2 regions of the Flavobacterium procerum genome follow, and region 1 is predicted to be linked to the other one. Evidence: riboswitches for the same ligand, from Rfam matches in the RefSeq annotation. Region 1 holds a riboswitch; the other holds the start of a gene.

Evidence for each region. Region 1 has a riboswitch for S-adenosylmethionine ahead of ACFFLS_RS15390 (alpha/beta fold hydrolase). Riboswitches for the same ligand answer to the same signal wherever they lie in the genome.
Region 2: linked by a shared signal. The riboswitch ahead of ACFFLS_RS21725 (SusC/RagA family TonB-linked outer membrane protein) and the one ahead of ACFFLS_RS15390 (alpha/beta fold hydrolase) in region 1 are both predicted to bind S-adenosylmethionine.

The regions. Positions count from the first base shown of each region.
Region 1 is NZ_JBHLYW010000010.1:231,606-242,751, forward strand. Features, by position in the region: gene ACFFLS_RS15360 (RrF2 family transcriptional regulator) at 1-221, opposite strand, end outside; gene ACFFLS_RS15365 (RDD family protein) at 368-874, opposite strand; gene ACFFLS_RS15370 (trans-sulfuration enzyme family protein) at 1,041-2,213, opposite strand; gene ACFFLS_RS15375 (OsmC family protein) at 2,375-2,800, opposite strand; gene ACFFLS_RS15380 (hypothetical protein) at 2,817-3,374, opposite strand; gene thrA (bifunctional aspartate kinase/homoserine dehydrogenase I) at 3,445-5,859, opposite strand; gene ACFFLS_RS15390 (alpha/beta fold hydrolase) at 5,861-6,844, opposite strand; SAM riboswitch class I at 6,922-7,029, opposite strand; gene ACFFLS_RS15395 (hypothetical protein) at 7,219-7,419, opposite strand; gene ACFFLS_RS15400 (homoserine dehydrogenase family protein) at 8,046-9,134, opposite strand; gene ACFFLS_RS15405 (O-acetylhomoserine aminocarboxypropyltransferase/cysteine synthase family protein) at 9,355-10,659, opposite strand; gene ACFFLS_RS15410 (hypothetical protein) at 10,724-10,909, opposite strand.
Region 2 is NZ_JBHLYW010000022.1:537,848-548,993, reverse strand. Features, by position in the region: gene ACFFLS_RS21745 (hypothetical protein) at 1-420, opposite strand, end outside; gene ACFFLS_RS21740 (5'-methylthioadenosine/S-adenosylhomocysteine nucleosidase family protein) at 603-1,205, shown strand; gene ACFFLS_RS21735 (hypothetical protein) at 1,424-1,969, opposite strand; gene ACFFLS_RS21730 (hypothetical protein) at 2,055-3,194, opposite strand; SAM riboswitch class I at 3,603-3,703, shown strand; gene ACFFLS_RS21725 (SusC/RagA family TonB-linked outer membrane protein) at 3,957-7,127, shown strand; gene ACFFLS_RS21720 (RagB/SusD family nutrient uptake outer membrane protein) at 7,144-8,598, shown strand; gene ACFFLS_RS21715 (redoxin domain-containing protein) at 8,672-9,655, shown strand; gene ACFFLS_RS21710 (M14 family metallopeptidase) at 9,724-10,968, shown strand; gene ACFFLS_RS21705 (S9 family peptidase) at 10,974-11,146, shown strand, end outside.

The sequences.
Region 1 (11,146 bases):
CTGATATCTTTCGGGTCTTTAATTAGATAATAACCGCCTCCTTTTCCCTTTTTGGCTCCAAGAAAACCGGAATTTCGAAGCAACAGCAAAATACTTTCCAGAAATTTGATTGAAATATGTTCACTTTTAGCGATTTCAGCAATTTGTACAGGTTCATTATTTTCTCGTCTGGCCAGATAGGTTAAAGCTTTTATTCCGTATTTCGTTTTCTTTGAAAGCATTTTTACATTTTAGATTGCCGTTCCCTCAACTATCGGGATAGATTTCGGATTATTCCTTAATCAAACTAACACAAATTATTAGAGAACAAAAATAGACTTTTTAAATGAGAAATGACAGAATTAAAAGTTAAATTCTACTAATCCTATCAAATTACTTCATTTTGTCCAATTAAATTAAATTCTTTAAATATTTTAACTTCTTCCGCCAAAGCTTTTTTGTTAACTACATAAGTTCCTGAAATCGAATCATGCCAACCTCTGCTTGAGCTTGATAAAAAAGTAAGCGCATCAAAAGGAATTATCCTGCAAAGACTTCTTTTAAAAATTGTTCCAAAAGATGGCCTTTCTCCATTTTCATCAACGACAATTGTACCTGTAATAAGCTTACCAAAAGACTGTCCCATAAGACCTTCTGTAACCGTGTAATAAACAACTGCAAGTAATATAAAAATTACCCTGCCTTCTAAATCGCCAATCGTATCAAGCCAAATTAATAATCCATTCATATCAAAAAGACTCGCTACGATTGCCATAACAAAGCCAAAAATGAACACCAGTATAAGGATAAAAATATTATCTAATAGGTAGTTTAGAAATCGAACTGCTCCTGACACCAGCAGTTTCTGATCCAGAATATAAGTAGATTTATTCATGTTTTATTTATAATTTTAAAGGTTAAAAATAATTTATTTTGGTTCTTTTTTTGACAAAAATATACTTTTTATATATACGAACAACAAAACAAAAAAAACGATTTTTAACAGTAATAAATCTACAGTTAAAAATCGTTTCCTACACTAAGTGATTGAAAATCTAAAACTAACTAAGTGCTTGCTTCAAATCAGCAATAACATCTTCTACAGTTTCTAAACCTACTGAAACACGGACCAAACCTTGTGTGATTCCTACTGCCAATTGATCTTCTTCAGACAATTTGCTGTGTGTTGTAGATGCCGGATGCGTAACTATCGTTCTCGTATCTCCAATATTTGCAGAAAGCGAACAAAGCTTGATTGCATTCAGGAATTTTCTTCCTGCCTCGATACCGCCTTTAATTTCGAATGCGATAATATTTCCACCTGCTTTCATTTGCTTTTTAGCGATTTCATATTGCGGATGCGATTTCAAGAACGGATATTTTACGCTGTTTACATTAGGATGGCTTTCTAAAAACTCAGCTACTTTTAAAGCATTTTCGCAATGTCTGTCTACACGAACTGCCAATGTTTCTAAGCTTTTTGAAAGAACCCAAGCATTAAATGGCGCTAACGCTGGCCCCGTATTTCTAGAAAACAAATAAATCTGTCTGATTAATTCTGCATCTCCAACTGTTACTCCGCCTAAAACACGCCCTTGTCCGTCTATTAATTTAGTAGCAGAATGAATCACTAAATGTGCTCCAAATTTAATTGGCTGTTGTAAATAGGGTGTTGCAAAGCAGTTGTCGATTATCAAAATCAAGTTGTGTTTTTTAGCAATATTCCCTAACAATTCTAAATCGATTACATCTACACCAGGATTTGTCGGAGATTCAGCGTATAATATTTTAGTGTTTGGCTTAATGAAACTCTCGATTGTTTCCGGTTTATTGATTTCGAAATACGAAGTTTCGATATTCCATTTTGGAAAATAGGTCATAAACAAAGCGTGAGTCGAACCAAAAACACTGCTCGCAGAAACAATATGATCTCCAGAATTTAATAATGCTGCGAAAGTAGAATACACCGCGGCCATTCCGGTAGCAAAAGCATAACCAGACTCGGCACCTTCCATTTTACAAATCTTATCTACAAATTCTGTAGTGTTCGGATTGCTGAAACGGCTGTAAATATTTCTTTCTTTTTCTTCTGTAAAAGAAGCTCTCATGTCCTCTGCATCCTCAAAAACAAAGCTTGATGATAAGTATAATGGAACGGAGTGCTCTAAATATTGTGATCTTTCTAATTGTGTTCTGATGGCTTGTGTTTCAAAACCAAATTCTTCTGTATTCATTGTGTTGTTTTGTTTTTGTTTTTTTTGTTTCAAGTTTCAGGTTTAACGTTTCAAGTTGCTACTATGTGTTAAAATCAAAACTCAAACAGTAAAGAATTGTTCATTTTCTAATTATCTAATTTCCTAATTGAACAGTTCTCTAATTAACTCATTTTCTAATTTTACAAAGCTTCGTTATTCAGGACAACTTTGTAGCTAATGGTTGCTGTTGGCTCAACTGTTTTGGCAACTGAACAGTATTTCTCAAAAGAAAGTTGCGCTGCTTTTTTTGCTTTTTCCGGATTGATTTCTCCTTCTAAATAGAAAATCACATCGATTTCTTTAAAAGGTTTTGCTTCTTCAATCTGAACTCGTGTTCCTTCAACCTCAGCGTTAAAAGAAGTGATTTCCTGACGCTGTTTCTTTAAGATTGAAATCATATCAATAGCACTGCATCCTGCAACACCCATTAACACCAATTCCATTGGACTTGCACCTAAATCGCTTCCGCCAAATTCGGCTCTGCTGTCAACGTCAACTATATGGCCGCGCTCATTTTTTACTTTGAAATGAAATGCGTCGTTTACTCTGTTTAAAGTTACTTTCATGGTATTTATTCCTAAGTTATTTGTCTTTTTTGTCTAATTTATTCCAATATTCTAAAACCTGTTTTTTCGATTCTCCATCTAATGTTTTAAAATTATCAGAGAACTTATCCGTTTTAAAATCGTCTGAAACACTTGCTTCTATAGTATAAAATTGATCTTTTTGCGAAAAAATCAAATGAACAGATTGTTGCTTAAAATCTTTGTCATAAAGTCCGTAAATAAAAAGACCGTCAATGCTTTTGTCTTTATTGCAATCCCAAAATGCTTTTCTGCTACCCCAAGCAGAAATGATTCCGTTATGATTTACTTCCATAATAGATTTTACAATCCATTTGCCATTGACTTTTGTAAATCTTTGAAAATACATTTTGTCAGGAATAGCATTCTTTTCGATTTTTGAAAAGATAAACACATTGTCCTCATTCCCAACCGAACTGACTTCATCTATTTGAATTGCTCGAATTCCTTTATAAGGAAAAACTTCCTGTGTATAACTGTCTTTATTTCTAACAACATTAGAAATTTGAGCAGTCAAAATATTTGAAAACAATAACAAAATGAAGATCTTTTTCATACTTTATATTTAATTATTAAAAATGTAAAGTTAAGATTTTTCTTTCTTCCTATTTATCAACAAATCGTTTTTACTCTTTATCGGACAATCTCAAAATATCTCCAAAAACTCCTCTTGCCGTTACCGCAGAACCAGCACCAGCTCCTTGAATAACGATTGGTCTATCTCCGTACGATTCTGTGTAAATTTCGAAGAACGAATCAGAACCTTTTAAGCCTCCTAAAGCTGTATCTGATGGAACCGAAACTAATTTTACTTCCAAATTTCCTTTGTCGTTCTGCAAATCTCCAGACAATTCACCAATATATCTTAAAACATGGTTTGGCTTTTGTTCTGCTTTTATTTTCTCATAAATTGGATCAAATTCTTTTAGTTTCGATAAGAAATCTGCAACATTTCCTTCACGCAAGTGTTCCGGAATTAAATTCTGAATTGAGATTTCTTCAAACTCATTTTGCAAATCTAATTCTCTAGCCAAAATCAATAATTTTCTTCCAACATCATTTCCGCATAAATCTTCACGCGGGTCTGGTTCTGTATATCCGTTGTCAATAGCTTCTTGCAAGATTTCGCTGAAAGGCGCGTCTTTTGCAGAGAAATTATTAAACAAATAACTCAATGTTCCAGAGAAAACTCCTTTGATTTTAGTGATGTTTTCTCCTGAAAGATGCAATAGTTTAATTGTGTCGATTAACGGCAATCCAGCACCAACGTTGGTTTCGTACAAATAATTCTTTTGGTTTTCTTCCAAAGCTTTTCTGATTTCTTTGTAAAAACCATAGCTCAATGTATTGGCTACTTTATTAGAAGAAATCAAATCGAAGCTGCTTTCTATAAGCGAAATATAATTTTCTACAAACGATGCACTTGCCGTATTATCAATCGCAATCAAGTTTTCTAAATGATGCTCATTCGCGTAGGCGATAACATCATTAATAGTATATTCTCTTCCTTCTTTCTGAATTTCATTTTTCCAGTCAGCAGTTACTCCATTTTTATTTAAAAGCACTTTTTTAGAATTTGCAATCGCAAAGACATTCAGTTTTACTCCTTTACGTTTTTCGATTGCTGCTTCAGATTCCAAAATCTGATTGATTAAAGTACCACCAACTAATCCGTGACCGAAAACTGCAATATTAATCTTTTTAGAAACTCCGAAAATTTCTCCGTGAATTACGCTTAAAGCTCTATTTAGTTCTGATTTTTTAACTACCAAACTCACGTTTTTTCCTGTAACGGTATTGTTGAATAAAATCGGGACAATTTTATTTTTAATCAAAGCAGTATAAGGCTTGTGGAAAGTGCTCAAATCTTGGCCAATAATCGAAATTACCGAAACATTATCGGTAACTGTAATCTGGTTTACATCTTTAGAATAAAAATCATTTTCGAATTCTTTTTCTAATTCAACCATTGCCGTTGTTGCTTTTTCTGTAGCCACAACCAAACCGATTCCTCTTTCTGAAGAGCCTTGCGAAATAATACTTACCGAAATATTATTGTCTCCCATAACCTTAAAAATACGGGCATCAACTCCGGCTTTCCCAAGTAATCCGCGTCCTTCTAGATTTACAAGCGAAACATTTTCTAAAACAGAAAGCGTTTTGATTCCTTCTTTTGTTGAATCTGAAGTAATTAAAGTTCCTCTGTTTTCGTGGTTGAAAGTGTTTAAAATTCGAAGCGGAATATTTTTTTCTAATAACGGAATAATCGTTTTGGCATGAAGGATTGTTGCCCCAAAATTCGCCAATTCGTTTGCTTCGTTAAAAGATAAAAATTCGATTTTCTTCGCATCTGCAACCAAATCAGGATTTGCAGTGTAAATTCCGTCAACATGCGTGAAGTTCTGTAACTCTTCCGCATTTAAATAATTTGCAATTAGAGAAGCGGTGTAGTTACTTCCGTTTCTCCCTAAAGTTGTGGTGTCGTTGTTGTTGTTTGAACCAATGAAACCTGTTACAATATTTACGGTTTTCCCGTTATGTTCTTTAAAATAATTAATTACGTTTTTCTTAGAAAGCTGTTCCAAAGGCTGTGCATCACCAAACTTCGAGTCGGTTTTTAGCAAATGCCTAGTATCCACAAAATTGGCTGGAATTCCTTTTTCAACCAAAATAGCAGTCAATAATTTAGCCGAAAGCAATTCTCCTTTAGACAAAATCTGATCTTTGATTTTGTTGCTGTAATCTCCGATAAGACTTACACCTTCAAAAAGCTTATCCAATACATTGAACTCTTCCGACAAATCTACCTGCGGATAATCTGAAATCTGGTATTTTTTAAAGTTTTCAAGCAATTCTTTGTAACTACCGTTTTTTGCAGCAATACTCAAGATGAACTCCAATTCGTCTGTAGCATTTCCGCGTGCAGAAACCACAACGGCAATCTGTTCGCCTTGATTTACTTTATCTGTAATGATTGAGACAACTTTGTTAAGCCCTTCTCCGTTTGATAATGATTTACCTCCAAATTTTAATACTTTCATTTTATTTTTTTATGGTTTCTGCCTTAAAAATGCCGGCAAGTAAATAGTCTAATTGTTTGTACTCGATTAAAAAAGCGTCATGTCCGTGAACCGAATCAATTTCGCTGTAAAAAACATTGTCTTTAAACTTCTTCAATTCCACGTAGGTTTCTTTGTTTTCTTTTGCTGTAAAAAACAAATCTGAATTGATTCCGATAATATGAATTGAAGCTTTGGATTTAGATAATAGATTTTCGAAATTCTGCGTATTTCTAGTAATATCAATTGTTTTAAGAAGCTGATTCATGAGCTTATAAGACGAAAGCTGATATCTTTGCTGCAGTTTTTTTCCATGATGCGCCAACCAGCTTTCGATATTAAAAATCAAAAGATCCTGATTTATGGTGCGCTGAAATTTTTCTTTGAATGATTCAGGAGAACGGTAACACAACATTGCATGAATTCTAGCATCTTCAATAGGTTTAGAAGAGTTGTTAAGAATCTGCTCCTGAAGAAAACAGTTTGCAATAAGCCAGTCTGTCGATTTCCAGTCGCTCGCAATCGGAATTAAATGTTCTGTGATATTTGGCGCTAAAGCTAAAGTTTCCCAAGCAATGCCACCACCGACAGATCCGCCAATAATGGCAAAAAGTCTTTCTATATTCAAGATTTTCAATCCTTCAATAAAAATCCTTGCCACATCTCTAGCCGTAAAATCAAGATGATTTTCTACAATAAAAGAAGTGTTTCCGTTTCCAGGAACATCAAAAGCCAGAATCGTATAAACAGCAGTATCAATCGTTTTTCCTTCGCCAATTAAATCGCTCCACCAGCCATTTTCGCCAGTCACTTCTGCATTTCCAGTTAATGCGTGATTAACCAAAACAATAGGTGCGCTGTGCAGAGGCTGTCCGGCAAGCGTAAAATTTAAAGGCAGGGAATGAAAAACTGCACCACTTTCTGTGATGAAATCTTGAATTATAATGGGACTTGGTCTATTTTCCAATTTTCAAATCTATTTTTTTTGATTTGTATGTGGAAATATTAGAAAGAAAGTCTAGAGTAAAACTAGAAAAATTCTTGTTGTTATCTTTCCACGTTGGGCGTGGTAGAATGCAGCACCTTCTTCGAATTAACGAAGGGTTGCTAAGGATTCATCGGGTCTAATCCCTCCTCCTTTCTTTATAACATTTTCAATACGTTTTTGAACTTAACGGTGCAAATTAACTACTAATTTCTCAAACAAGCAAATTTTATCGAAACTGATTGATCGATTTCTTAAATATAATTCAACGAGAAACTGTTGTATGCAAAAAATTACCGAACAATTTGCCCAGTAAAATTAAGCAGGTTTTACCCTAATTTATGTCACTTTCTATTTTAAATAAAAAGCGTTTCATTTTCTTTTGAATACATCAAAAACAATAAAGAATTCGGTGTTTTTTTGGTCGCATTTTCAGCTGTTCCATTCATGCCAAATCTTGGGTGCGCCAATTCTTCTGTAGGCGGCGGATTGTTTCTTTTTGTCCTTTTGTTTTTCAAATTAGAAATCTTTTTTGCTAAGTAGTTCAATGTGCTCATGATATTTAAGTTTTAGTAGTTGTTTTATAATCTTTATTTCTATTTTATGTTTTTGTTAAATCCGTTTCGGGAATAAAAAAACCCTTTTGGAATTTCAGATACCAAAAGGGTTTAAGTTTTTAAACTCATTTATACTTTTAGTATCATCAGACGGGTGCGCAAATAAATGCGACAGCAAACATCTTGTTCACCTGTACGGATTTGTTCATCTGTGATTTATACTTTGTTATTTTTAAAAAATTCTGCATTTCTAATAATTTAAAAAGCCTCTCAAAATTATTTTGGGAGGCTTTGCATATAAAATTTGTTTCTTACAATTCTTTTAAGCAATAGACACCCCTACCTCGGTAATAACCGAAATGGCATAAAACATTTTGTTGACTTTCAAGTTCATTTGATTTCTAGTAGTTTTTGGGTATAACAAATATGCAAATATTTTTTTTATTATACAAATGAAATTCAGGAATTTAATTACAAAAATCGTTAAAAAGTGCTTTTTATCGTTAAAAAACATCTTACAAAATTCAAAAAATGGCAACTAAGAGTAAAAAACCTACAAAAACCAGCGTTTCATAAGCAATCCAGTATCACTCTGTCAAAGAACAATCTTAAAAACATTTACACTTTTAAAGCCACACGGCTTCTTTATTCTTTATTTTTTCGGCAATTTTCAAAATATCTGTTATGATTCCTCTCGAAATTGCCTGTTTACATGGAGACGCACTTCGAATCACAATCGGAATATCGGCATATGATTGCGTATAAATTTCAAAAACCGTATCACCTCCGTTTAGTTTTCCTATTGCAGAATCTACCGATTCAGAAACCAGCTTGGCTGTAAGAGAATTCTTTTCGGCATCAAATTCTCCTATATAGCGAAGCACATGATTTTCTGCTTGTGTAATCTTGGCGATTTTAAAAGACTTATCGAGTGCATCTTTATTCAGTACTCCATTTTTCTCCAAATGATTTTCTGTTATAAAAGGAAGAATTTCGACATCAGAAAGTTCAAAATCTTTTCCTATTTCTCTCGCCAGAATCAAAAGTTTTCGCGCTGTGTCGTTTCCTGATAAATCTTCCTTAAAAGTGGAGCGCATTAAACCGAGCAAGCTTGCATCTTTCAATACAGAAGAAAACGAAACATCTTCTTCAGAAAACCTATTAAAAACATAACTCAGATTATCTGAAAAAACGCCTCTGATTTTTGTGATTTTCTCGCCAGCGTAATACAAATCCCTTAAAGTCTGTAAAATCGGAATTCCGGTGTCTACCGATGTTTCATACAAAAACTCTTTGTCGTGTTTTTTAAGATTTTCACGAATTTCTTTGTACAAATCAATCGGAAGCGTATTTGCATTTTTGTTGACTGCCACAATATTAAATCCGTTTTCAATCAAAGTATTGTAATGGCGAACCAACTCATTGCTGGCAGTAGCATCGACGGCAATCAGATTTTCGAACTCGTTTTCTTTGGCAAATTCTATAATATCCTCCACTTTAAACGGCACGGCCAATTGCAGAAAATTGGTTTCCCAAGAATATCCCACTCCTTCTTTTTCAAAAAAAGCAACCGTCGAATTGGTTATTATTGGAAAATGAAAGTCGACGTTTTTACTCTGAAGAAAAAACTCCTGACTTTCAATAATCTGATTAATCAAAGTACTTCCGATATTTCCAATTCCGAAAAGAATGATATTTATTTTAAGCTTTGACATAATTTTTAATTTTTTTCAACCATATAAATAATGTAAGTTCATTTTTGAAAAAATGTACTGTAGAGACGCACCGCAGTGCGTCTGGCTTTGTAACGCAAAAAATATTTAAATGAACTTACATTACTTATATGGTTTAATTTATAATGGTGTCTTTCATAAAAAATTACCTTTAGCAAAACCACTCGCTAAAGGCAATCTTTCAAACAAAAAACAAAAAAACCTAGTTTTTATTTATGCTGTACTGCGATTGCGTTACGCTTACAAATACAGCTTCAAGATCAGCAATCAAATCTTCGAGATCTTCAATTCCGACAGAAAGGCGAATCAAATCTTTTGAAACTCCTGTTTCGATTTGTTCCTCATCTGTCAATTGCTGATGCGTGGTGCTGGCTGGATGAATAATCAGTGATTTAGTATCACCAATATTGGCGAGCAAAGAGAATAATTTCGTCTCGTCTACCACTTTTTTAGCGGCATCAAAACCTCCTTTTAATCCAAAAGTGATAATTCCACTTTGTCCTTCTGGCAGATATTCTTTAGCTAAATCGTAATATTTATTTGATTTCAGTCCTGGATAATTTACCCAAACAACCTCATCTTGTTTCTCTAGCCATTCAGCCAAAGCCAAAGCATTTTCGCTATGCTTCTTGATTCTAATTGGAAGTGTTTCCAATCCTTGAATAATCTGAAAAGCATTAAACGGACTCAAAGCAGCACCAAAATCACGTAAACCTTCAATTCGTACTTTTGCAATAAAAGCCGTATTTCCTAAAGCTTCATGATATACCAATCCGTGGTAACCTGCCGATGGCTCAGTAAATTCAGGGAATTTTCCGTTTGCCCAATCAAAATTTCCAGCATCAATGATAACGCCTCCTAATGAAGTTCCGTTTCCAGCGATATATTTAGTTAAGGAGTGAATTACAATATCGGCACCGTATTTAATTGGGTTCAATAAATAAGGCGTCGCAACTGTATTATCTACTATAAATGGCACTTTGAATGCTTTGGCTTGCGCCGAAATTCCTTTTAGATCCAAAACATCTAATTTTGGATTCCCAAGAGACTCCACAAAGAAGGCTCTCGTATTCTCTTTTGCAGCTTTAGTAAAATTCTCTGGATTTGAAGGATCTACAAAAGTGGTTGTAATTCCTAATCTTGGAAGCGTAACTTTTAAAAGATTATAAGTTCCTCCATATAAACTGTTCGATGCTACAATATGATCTCCAGCCTTTAGCAAAGTTAATAAAGTAGTCGAAATGGCCGACGCTCCAGAAGCCGTTACTACAGCTCCGATTCCGCCTTCAAGTGCTGCGAGGCGCTGTTCTAAAACATCGTTTGTCGGATTATTTAATCTTGTATAAATAAATCCCGCTTCTGCAAGTCCGAACAAATTAGCCGCATGATCGGCATTATTAAAAACATACGATGATGTCTGATAAATAGGTACTGCTCTAGTTCCTGCATTTTTAGTAACATCGTGTCCTGCGTGAAGTGCGTTTGTTGAAAATTTTGGTGTGCTCATGATTTCTTAGTTTTTTAGGTATTGTTAATACGTTTATATATTGATATTGATTTACGAATCTGATTTAAGCAGAGAGATCTTCCGCTTCTTCTTCAAGATCATACAAATGAAACAGTAATGATTTTTGAGTTTTAATGCGCTGTTCTGGATTGTATTTTACTGTTTCTGCTGATTCTTCAGCATTATTATTTAAAGAATTATTTCTTAATAAGTATTGAAATGCGATTGTATTTATATCTAGTGTTTTCATGATTTTAATTTTTTAAGTAATGAAATAAAAAAAGCCCTTTCGGATGGCTTACCAAAAGGGCTTATAGTTGAAACTATAACAAAGATTCTATCTTTCACTTTCGGCAACAGCAGGACGGGATACACATTGGCATCTTACAACACATCATCATTTTATTTGCTGCTGAATTTTTCATTTTGATACTTGATTTATTATTTTGATTACATAAAAAAACCTCTGCTGTTGGGCAGAGGTCTT
Region 2 (11,146 bases), on a different contig from region 1:
TTTAACGCTTTTAAATTCGCCATCCAAACTCACTTCTGGTTCGATTACTTTATCATTTAAATACACTTTTATTTTATCACCGTCTACAAAAGCGGCGTCTCTGTAACGAATGGTAGATGTCTGGCCAGTTGTTTTAAAGTTTCCTAAAAACTGATTTCGTCTATAGAAAATTCCGGGAGTGTTGGCTTCCTGTTTGTAGATCTGAGTGTTTTTAAAAAGCTCTTCTGGATTTACAATTAATGGATCCGGCTTTTCAACCACAGCTGGCGGATTTACCTTTGGCGAAGGTTCTTTTGGTGGAATCACTTCTTTAACCGCAGGATCTTTTGACGGAATGGCTTTGAATTTATTGTTTAATTCTTGTGCATTACTGTGAAACGAAATTCCAATGATGCCTATTGCAAAAAATATTCTTTTCATATTCTAAAATGTTAATCAGCTTTGACTGATAAGATTAAATTTGTCTTAATTATATAAACATTTAAAGATTTGTTTTATTGTCTAAAACATAAACATTAGGATTTTCTTAAGGTCTTTTTGAAATGATTATTACAATTTATTTTTTAATGATGCATCTTTGCAAATCAAAAATTTATTTAATAATGATTACAATTAATACCGAATATTCGTTTCCCCTAGAAAATGTTTTATTTTCATTTGCGTTAGAATCTGAAGCAGGAACGGTTTTTAACGATTTTCGTACACTAATTACCGGAATCGGAAAAGTAAATGCGGCTTATGAACTTACAAAAGCCATTCAGCATAAAAAACCTTCGTTAATTGTGAATCTTGGCTCTGCGGGAAGCAATTTTTTTAGAAAAGGAGATGTAATCTGCTGTACGAAGTTTATCCAACGCGATATGGACGTACAAGGACTGGGATACGCTAAATATGAAACGCCGCTTTCTGGTTTACCGCCGGTTTTGGAATACGGACTTACAATGGACGATTTAAGCATCGGAATCTGTGGAACAGGAGATAGTTTTGAAATGGGCCACTCACAAGCTCCGTACAACGTTATTGATATGGAAGCTTATGCACTTGCAATGGTTGCCATGAAAGAGAAAATTCCTTTTTTATGTTTGAAATACATTTCTGATGGTGCAGACGACAACGCAGCAGAAGAATGGACCATACAAGTGCATAATGCAGCAACTGCTTTTGGCGGTATTTTAAAACTGCATAAAAAAGATGTTTTACTGTAATGATTGACCCAATGGGTAAATCATTATTTTTCAATTTTCTTACCAGTTTTGATTCAAATCTGTATAAATCTGCTTTAATCTGTATAAATCTGCGTGAAAAAAATCTATACACACAAGTATTTCACGCAGATTTTTAAAAGATTTTAGCAGATCAAATTAGATTTATCTGTTGTGTGAAACTTTTTCCACGGAAGCGCTTTAGTATAAATTTTAATTAATCAGATTTTCTGTGCAGACCACTGTCCGTTTTTTTGAGTTAGAATTAGTCGCAGTATTTCAGTATCCAAATTGTGCAAGATTACGAATTCTACTTTGTCTTTATTTTTAATAGTGTATTGCATTTCATAAACTCTTTTTCTCTTTTCAAGATTGTGATCAAAACTATATTTTTCTAAATTACTGTCAAAATAAGCGTTAGAAAATTCACCGCGTCCTGTTGTTCCGGTAATTACAACTTTGTTGTTTATGTGGTAAAGATCTTCAACCGATTTTTGTAAATCTAGAATCACCGGATTCATTTTATTTTCCTCAATCTGATCTAATTTCTTTTGGTAAGCTGTTCTAGAAAACCTTTCGTCGTTACCGCATATTCCAAAAACAGCCCATTTAATAACAAAAACAGTATCTTTTTCTTTTTCAGTTTTTGCTATTTCGGTCATTACCGTTTTTATTAATCCTTTAGAATTGACTAATTCAGCTTGATTTGGAACAAACAAATCTGTAGTTATAAAAATGTCGTAAGCACAAAATGAAGATAGAAGCAAAATAAAGAAAAAGTATAATAGGTACCTTACTTTTGCTTTTTGTTTTCTTGCTGCGATATTCCCGAATAGCTTTAAGTAACATGCGTTATATTTTTGATGGTTTTGCTAATTCTAATTTGTATCTGAAATTTGATTTTGTTTCTGAAGGAGGAGGAGTGTATTGTACCTCTCCATCAATTATCATGTCCAATTCGTATTTACCAAGAAAAGTGTCTTCAAAATCAAAATATCGGTCCATAAACATTAATCGTGTCGGATCATTTCCAAATTTATCCAAAAATTGATAATTCATAAGCTGTTTATCGTATTTCGCTAAATTTTTGCAGTTTATTTTTAACGGATAATTCTCTTCAATCCTAAACTTGTAATGTGTTACTAGTTGAAGATCCAAATTGGTGTTGTGTTCTGAAATTTCGTTGAGAAGCAAATCACAATCGCCATCAAAAGGAGTTTTGTCTTTTTTGCGGTACAAAATTTCATAATAATAGCTTTCCCAAAAACTGAACGGATCGCCTTTTTGAAGATATGCAGATCGGCTGATATTCCAATAAATTGAATTCTCTGTCATTAATAAATCACTTAAAGGTCTATTTCGGTCAAGGTCGTCAATCAAATAGGATCTTTCGGGATATTTATTACCCATACTCGGAAAATGAGTATAAAACAGATTAGGAAAAAGATCGTCTATATATTCTAAACCATATGGCGCAACAAGAGAGTCGATTTTTTTCTTTACTTCATTAAAAGACAAATCATAAGAGTTTTTAACCGATATTTTGACTTTATAATTGTCGTGAACCACAACAATACCAGAAAAAATGGTGTCGGTTTTGACTATTTCTTTGGAATAAGGACCATCATTGACCCAGGATTTTTGTTGTCTTTCTGTTTGCAGCCTGATATTTCCTTTGCAATTTAGCATAAGATTGATGCGTTGCGGAAAACTGTCTATTCTTTTGAATCCCTCAATTTCGAAATTTTTATGAGAAGCAAAAATGGTATTGTAATCCTCAGGCACTTCTTTGAAATAATAATATTGCTTCTTCTTATTGTATTTTGCAATAATTGGCTTTTTTTTATACGATTCTAATGTCACAAGGGCGTCGGGAACATTTAGTTCGTCACAGGCATCTTTCAGATAAACACGAACCAAATCGGATTGCTGCGCAACAGAAATAAAACCAGCCAGTAAAAAAATAAGTATAAATGCAGGACGACGAATCATGTTGTGATTAGTTTGGTTGCGTAAATGTAAAATCTTTTTTAAGAGTTTCCTTTTTGATATAGATGATTTAAGAATTGAAGAGGTTGGGAGAGGAACCGAAAATTTTTCAAATTTTCTTTTTTGGGTTATTAAAAATGTAAGCAAGTTTTCAAATTTTAAATTGGTTTGTTGTTATTTTGAGATGAAATTTTTGAATAAGTAAGAAAAAAGAACTGTTTGGCGATTTATATCTTTTTCAAAATAATTCATAATTAAATTATTGATTATTAATGTTTTGGTTGTTATTTTGATTGCTTTAATGCTGAATATTTTCATGAATCCTTTAAATAATTAAAAAAAAGTAATTTTAAACTTGACTAATTTGGTAGAATTAATATATATTTGCATCACAGAAAATTTCTGTAGTGATACTTATCCAGAAAGACTGAGGGAATAGGCCCATTGATGTCTTAGCAACCTGTTACCGAATAAGGTGCTAAATCCTTCCCGATTTGCGGGACAGATAAGAAAGATTTCCTCAAAATCTGAATAAGGTCATCATTATTAAAAACTATTATTTTTTTAAGATGAAAACCGAATTACTTTTTTTACATGCCCTTTCTCCACGTTTGAATTTTATTTTCGAAGAAGATAACCGCGTCATTTTCCGAATGCGCAGATACTAGTTTTCTCTTCTTTATTTCCTTTTTAAATAGAATTTGTTAAGGCCTATTAACCAAAGGCCGTGGAATTCTTTTGTCCAATTATTAAACTAAAACCAAAATGAAAAAAAACTTATTAAGCTTAATTTTACTGCTGAGCCTTCTTCCCGGCAGACTTTTAGCACAGGAACGAACGATCAGCGGAACTGTTAGGGATTCTGAAAACGGAGAACCTTTGCCAGGAGTAACAATTAGCGCATCAAACAGTAATAAATCTTCTATAAGTGATGCTGACGGCCGATTTTCTATCGTTGTTTCTCAAAATGATAAAGCTTTGACTTTGACTTATATTGGCTATAAAACATTAGAAAAAGGAGTTAATTCTTCTTTCGAAAATATTCGTCTAACTTCAGAAAATACGGCACTTAAAGAAGTTGTAGTAGTAGGTTACGGAACTCAGAGTAAAAAAGAATTTACAGGTTCTGCAGCTAGAATTACTTCGAAAACAATTAAAGATATTCCGGTTCAGAGTTTTGAGCAAACACTTATCGGAAAAGCTTCTGGTGTAAATGTATCGACTCCGAGTGGAGTTTTAAACGATCCTCCAGTTATTAGGATTCGTGGCGTGAATTCTATTTCCTTGAGTTCTTATCCTCTTGTGGTTGTTGACGGAATTCCGGTCAATACTGGAGATATTTCGACAACAAATTCGGTTGCGAATAATCCGCTTGCGGATATCAACCCTGCTGATATTGAATCTATTGATATTCTAAAAGACGCTGCTTCAACTTCAATCTACGGTTCACGAGCTGCAGGTGGCGTTCTTTTGATTACCACTAAAAAAGGAAAACAAGGAAAAGCAAAAGTTACGTATGATACTTGGGTTGGAATTACAAGAGCAACCAGACTTCCTGATCTTTTAGATGCTGAACAATATGAAACCATAAAAAACGAAGCGGTTTTAAACAGTAAAATACTAACAGGAAATGAAAATAATGCTTCTGTAGCATCGGCACTTTTCTTTCCGTCTTATAATGCAGACGGTTCACGTGTAAATACAAAATGGAAAGATCAGGTTTATCGCGATGCGGTTTCTCAAAACCATAATTTAGGTATTTCGGGAGGAACAGAACATACAAGATATTATTTCTCTACCAATTATTCTAGACAGGAAGGAATTACAAAAGACAATAATTTCGAAAGAAAAGGCGCAAGATTCAATATTGACCATGATGTAAACAAATGGTTGAAATTGGGAGGAAACCTTTCTTATAACAATACTTTCAATCAAGCACAAAATACAGGTTCATTAAGCAGCAGCGGTTTATTGCTTATTGGCGCGGCGCGTCTGGCTTTTGCATTGCCTCCAAACGTATCACCATATAACGCTGATGGCACATATAACTTGAGCTCAACAGGAACTGCAAGTCCAGGAAATAATTTATTCACCAATACTTTATGGCATCCGGGTGCGTTGTTCGAAAACAGTAAATATACCAGTACAAATGATCATTTTGTTGGAAATGTTCATGCAACAATTACCTTTTTTGAAGGTTTCAAATTTGATTCTAATTATGGAATTGACAGATTAAAATCTGAAAATATTACGTATTTAAGTCCAAACTTAGGATCATCTGCCTTTGCAACAGGAGGTTCGGCTACCAATATTGCGGCGACCAGAAACAACTACAATTTCACCAACAGTTTGTCTTTTGACAGACGTTTTGGAGCAAACCATCATGTAGCGGCTTTGGCAGGTTATGATGTTCAGAAATATGAAAACTCTTCTTGGGGAGCAAATCAAACCAATGTCTCTGATCCTTTCTTTGAAAATTACCAAGGAACATGGGGAACAATTCGTTCCTCTGGAAATGGTTTGTCAGAAAGACTTTTCCTTTCTTCTTTCTTCAGATTATCATATGATTATGGCGGAAAATACTTCATTACAGGAAACTTTAGAAAAGATGGGAATTCTGCTTTAGGCGTAAACAGCAAATACGGAAACTTCGGCGGTATTTCTGCGGGATGGTCTGTGAGCGAAGAATCGTTCTTTAAGAACAGCGGTATCGCAAACTATCTGAATTCACTTAAATTAAAAGGAAGTTGGGGTAGAGTAGGAAACGGAAATCTATCATCAGCCTATGCTTCACAAAATTTGTACAGTTCTTCTATTTACGGAACAGCAGCAACTTGGGCGCTATCGCAGGCAGGAAATGAAGATTTAGGATGGGAAACGAGCGACCAAACGAATATTGGACTTGAAGCAGGTTTCTTTAAAGACAGATTGCAATTTACGGCAGATTATTTCAACAATGACGTAAACGGTTTGATTTTAAGCAGTCCACAATCTCCTTCAAAAGGAATTCCGGGCAATTCAATTCTTTCCAACGTCGGTTCGATGTATAATCGAGGTGTCGAATTAGGTTTGAATGCTTCTATTATCAATAAGGAAGATTTTCAATGGAAAGCTTCTTTCAACTATACGCATGTAACGAATAAAGTTACGGCTCTTGCAGAAGGAAACACAGATATTATAGGATATACGCAAGTTACTACAGAAGCCAATAATATCACAAGAGTGGGCTATTCTGCGGGAAGTCTTTATGGAGCCGTATCAGCGGGTGTAAATCCAGAAAACGGACGTCGAATTTTCATTAATAAAAATGGAGAAAAAGTGCAATACAGTGCCGCAGTTCCGTCTGGACAAAGCAACTGGACGTATTTAGACGGGTCTACAGCCGCAGCTATTACAGTGGCAGATTATCAGGTTTTGGGTAATGCTCTGCCAAAATGGTACGGAGGCGTGACCAATAATATTCAATACAAAGCTTTTGATTTTACGGTTGGATTTACTTATTCGGGCGGAAACAAAGTAATGAACAATACCAGAGGAACTTTACTAGATCAGCGTTTTTACAATAATTCGACAGAAGTCTTAAACCGCTGGACAACTCCAGGACAACAGACTAACATTCCGAGATTGGTTTACAATGATGTTATTTCGAACGGTTCAAGCGGATTTGCAATTTCTGATAATGCCGAAAAAGCCGATTTCTTGAGATTGCAACAATTGACAATTGGTTTTTCTCTTCCGAAGAATATTTTAGAAAAAGCGCAATTATCATCGGTTAGAATTTATGCTCAGGCAACCAATCTTTTCTTGATTACTTCGTATTCGGGAACAGATCCAGAGACTTCATCAAACGGAGATTCAACCACTTCTATGGGAGTAGAGAAAAACTCTGTCGGACAAGGAAGAACATTCAGTTTTGGACTTAATGTTGGTTTTTAATAAATAAAATTATATCATGAAAACATATTTCAAATCATACAAAACATCGGTTTTAACTTTATTGCTGTCTGGAATTTTACTGACTTCCTGCGAAAACAATGAAGATCTGAATATCGCTCCAGAAACAACAGTTTCTGACAAGGATATTTTTAAAACTCCGGCAAGAATCGAAGGCTTGGTAAACGGAATTTATAAAGCATTTAAAGGTGCCAGCGTTTACGGAGGCCGAATTTTATTGTATCAAGATCAGCGTGGAGAAGATTTCATCAACATCACAGCAAATAATTTTACAGGTTACGAAAGCTGGAACAACTCTTATAGTTCAGGATCAAATGATATCAACAATCTTTGGGCACAGGCATATTCGGCAATTAATAACGCAAATATCTTGATTGAAGGTTTAGCAGTAAATCAGGGCGTAATTACAGAAGAAAAAGCAAAACAATATATTGGCGAGGCAAAGCTGATCAGAGCATTAGCTTATTATACTTTGGTCATTAATTTCGGACAGCCTTACAATAAAGATGCAGGAGCTTCTAAAGGACTTCCGTTACGCTTAAAAGCAGAAACCGGAACAGCCAATAATGATTTGGCAAGAAGTTCTGTAGCAGAAATTTATACGCAAATTTTGAAAGATCTAAACGAAGCTGAAGCAACATTGCCTCAGAGTTATACAACGGCTGACCTCAATACCACAAGAGCACACGTAAGTACTGCAATTGCTTTAAAAACAAGAGTTTACTTAACGTTGAATAACTGGCCAAAAGTAATTGAAGAAGCGGCAAAATTGGCTCCGCAGACGCAAGCTCCATTTTCTACTACGGCTAGCGAGGTTAAGCATGCATTGCAATCGGATATTACGTTGATTTTTTCTTCAAACTATGCTACAGTTGAATCTATTTTCAGCATTCCGATGAGTTCTTTGGATTCGTACACCGGACAATCGTCTATTGCTTATATTTACAATACCAATTTAGAATATTACCTAAATCCAACGGGAATTTTGGGCGATGCGCAATGGAGAACAACAGATAACAGACGTAATTTGACAAGAACCGTTTCGGGAAAACAATATTTTAAAAAATTTGCAAAACCATCGCCATTTTTAGATTATATCCCTGTAATTCGCTATTCAGAAGTTTTATTGAATTATGCTGAGGCAGCTGCCAAAACAGGAAATCTAACTTTAGCCGCCAATCTTTTAACTGCAGTTCATCAGCGATCTGATGCTTCGTACACGTTTGCATCTTCAGTAACTTCAAATCAGAGCCAATTAATCGAGGCAATCTGGAAAGAGCGCAGAATCGAATTGCTTGGAGAAGGTTTCCGTGGGCCAGATTTACTTCGTAATCTGCAGACACTTCCGGCAAAAGGCGACAACAAATTGCAAACTCAGGCGGTTTCGCCTTCGGATGCTAATTATGTTTTTCCGCCAGCAAACACAGAATTATCAGCAAATAAATTATACTAAAAACCAATAATAATTAACCACGAAACTTTGTCAAAGCAGTCACTTTGGCAAAGTTTTACTAAAAACAATTAAGATGAAAAAGATACTATTAGGTTTAGTTTTGTTTTTTGGGATAACAGAATCTCAGGCGCAAGAAAGTAATTTACAGTTAAAAGGAACTGTTGTAGATACCGTAGCACAATATGTCTATCTGCAGAAATTTCACAATAAAATGTTCACGACTATTGACTCGGTAAAAGTAAAAGACGGAAGTTTTAGCTTTAAAACCAAAGTAAAAACGCCTGAATTGTATGGTTTGAGTGTAAACACAGCTAATAATCCGCTTTATATTTTTTTAGAAAAAGGACCCATTACAGTTAAATTGAGTCCGCAAAAGTATTACAGCATTTCAGTAGTTGAAGGTTCTGCTGCTCAAGATTTGTTTGATGTTTATAGAAAAACAAAAGATGTAGAAATCAGCAAATTCATTACAGAACATCCAAATTCAATAGTTTCTGCATATGTTTTGTACAGAAATTGGTCGTACAGATTGACTCCAGATCAGATCACGCAAAATATTGCTTTGTTGGATAAAAGCCAGCAAAACTCCACTTACGTGAAAGAACTAAAAGAACTGGTAACCGTTTTAAACGGATTGGCTGTTGGTAAAAAAGCCCCTGATTTTACTGCCAATAATCCAGAAGGGAAACCAGTTCGTTTTTCTGAAAACTTAAAAGGATACACTTTAGTCGATTTTTGGGCTTCTTGGTGCGCACCATGCCGAAAAGAAAACCCAAATATTGTAGCGGCTTACAAAGAATTTCACGATAAAGGCTTCAATATTATCGGAATTTCTTTAGATAAAAAGAAAGAAAACTGGATAAAAGGAATTCAAGAAGACCATTTAGATTGGTTGCAAGTTTCGGAATTAACCTATTGGAACAGCACCATTGCTAAATTATACGGAGTTAGAGCTATTCCAGGAAATTATTTAGTGGATTCGAAAGGAGTAATTGTAGCAAGAAATCTTCGTGGAGAAGATTTACAGACAACGCTTAAATCGCTTTTGGATAAATAATTTGCGCTTTTTGTCATTTTCCGTAGATCGATGACAAAACAACATTTATAAAAATTAAAGAGAATAAAATGAAAACCAGATTATTTTTTTCAGCAGCAATGTTGTCGTTGATTATAGCAAACGCCCAAGTCAAAAGTGGTTTTAAAGGACAAGACCCTATTACGGCAGTTTCGACAGTAACGCGTCCTGTGGAGAAACAATGGAAAGGCGTTTTTGATAAAACAGGAGATGAGGTTTACTTCGGAAATGATTTCGCAGGAGCGCGCCTTAACGGAGTTGTAAAACTAGACGACAATACTTTCAGCGTTTTGATTACCCCAGAAAATGCGCCAATAAACGGAAGTCCATGGTATGCTTTTAAAGTTTGGTCAAAAACAGAGAAGGAAATTCAGATTCGGTTTGATTATCCGCCAAACGTAAGACATCGTTACAATGCGAAAATCAGTACCAACGGAAAACAATGGATAGCTTCTGAAAATGGCACTTTCGTGAAAAAGGAAAAAGATTCCAATTATGTTTTGAAAGTAAAAGTCAGCAGAGACACGACTTGGATTGCCGCGCAGGAACTTAAAACTTCGAAAGAAATAAACGAATGGATTTCATCCTTAAAAAATAAAAACAACACTGCCGAAGCTTCGATTGGTGTAACGGCAGAAGGAAGAAAAATTCCAGTTTTCAGTATCGGAAATCCTTCATCTAAAAATAAAATCCTGATTTCAGGACGCAATCATCCGCCAGAAGTTACAGGACATTATGCTCTTGAGGCTTTTGTAGAAAGTTTAACAGCCGATACACCATTGGCAAAAAAGTTCAGAAAGAAATTTGAAGTGTACGTCATTCCTCTTCTGAATCCCGATGGTGTTGATGGCGGTTTTTGGAGACATAATTCGGGCGGAATCGATTTGAATCGCGATTACAATGAATTCAATCAGCCGGAAACCAGAGCGGTTCGTGATTTTCTGAAAAATGAAATCAAAGATTCGAACAAACTTTGGTTTGCGATTGATTTTCACTCTACACATGATGATATTTATTACACAGTCGATCCTAATCTAAAAGGAAATATTCCCGGTTTTGTGCCCAATTGGCTGAATAAAGTAAAAGACGGAATTCCGAATTATACGCCACATGTAAAACCTTTGTATTTTAAACCGCCAACATTCACATTGTTCAGTTATTTGTTTGAAACCTACAAAACAGAAGCTTTGGTGTTTGAAATTGGAGACCATACGCCGAAAGATTTTATTAAAAAGAAAGGAGAAGTTTCGGGAGAAGAATTCATGAAACTGATTTTGGAAAATGTTAAAAATTAAAAGAAATGAAAAAAGTAAAAATTTATATCATTCTAGCGCTAATTGCTTCTGTCTGTTGTTTCAGTCAGCAAAAAAAAGAACTGATTCAGGTTACTGATCTTTTAAAAATCAGAACAGTGACAGATGTTGAGTTGAGTAAAGACGGACAAAATGCCGTTTTTACAGTAAAAAGCATCAT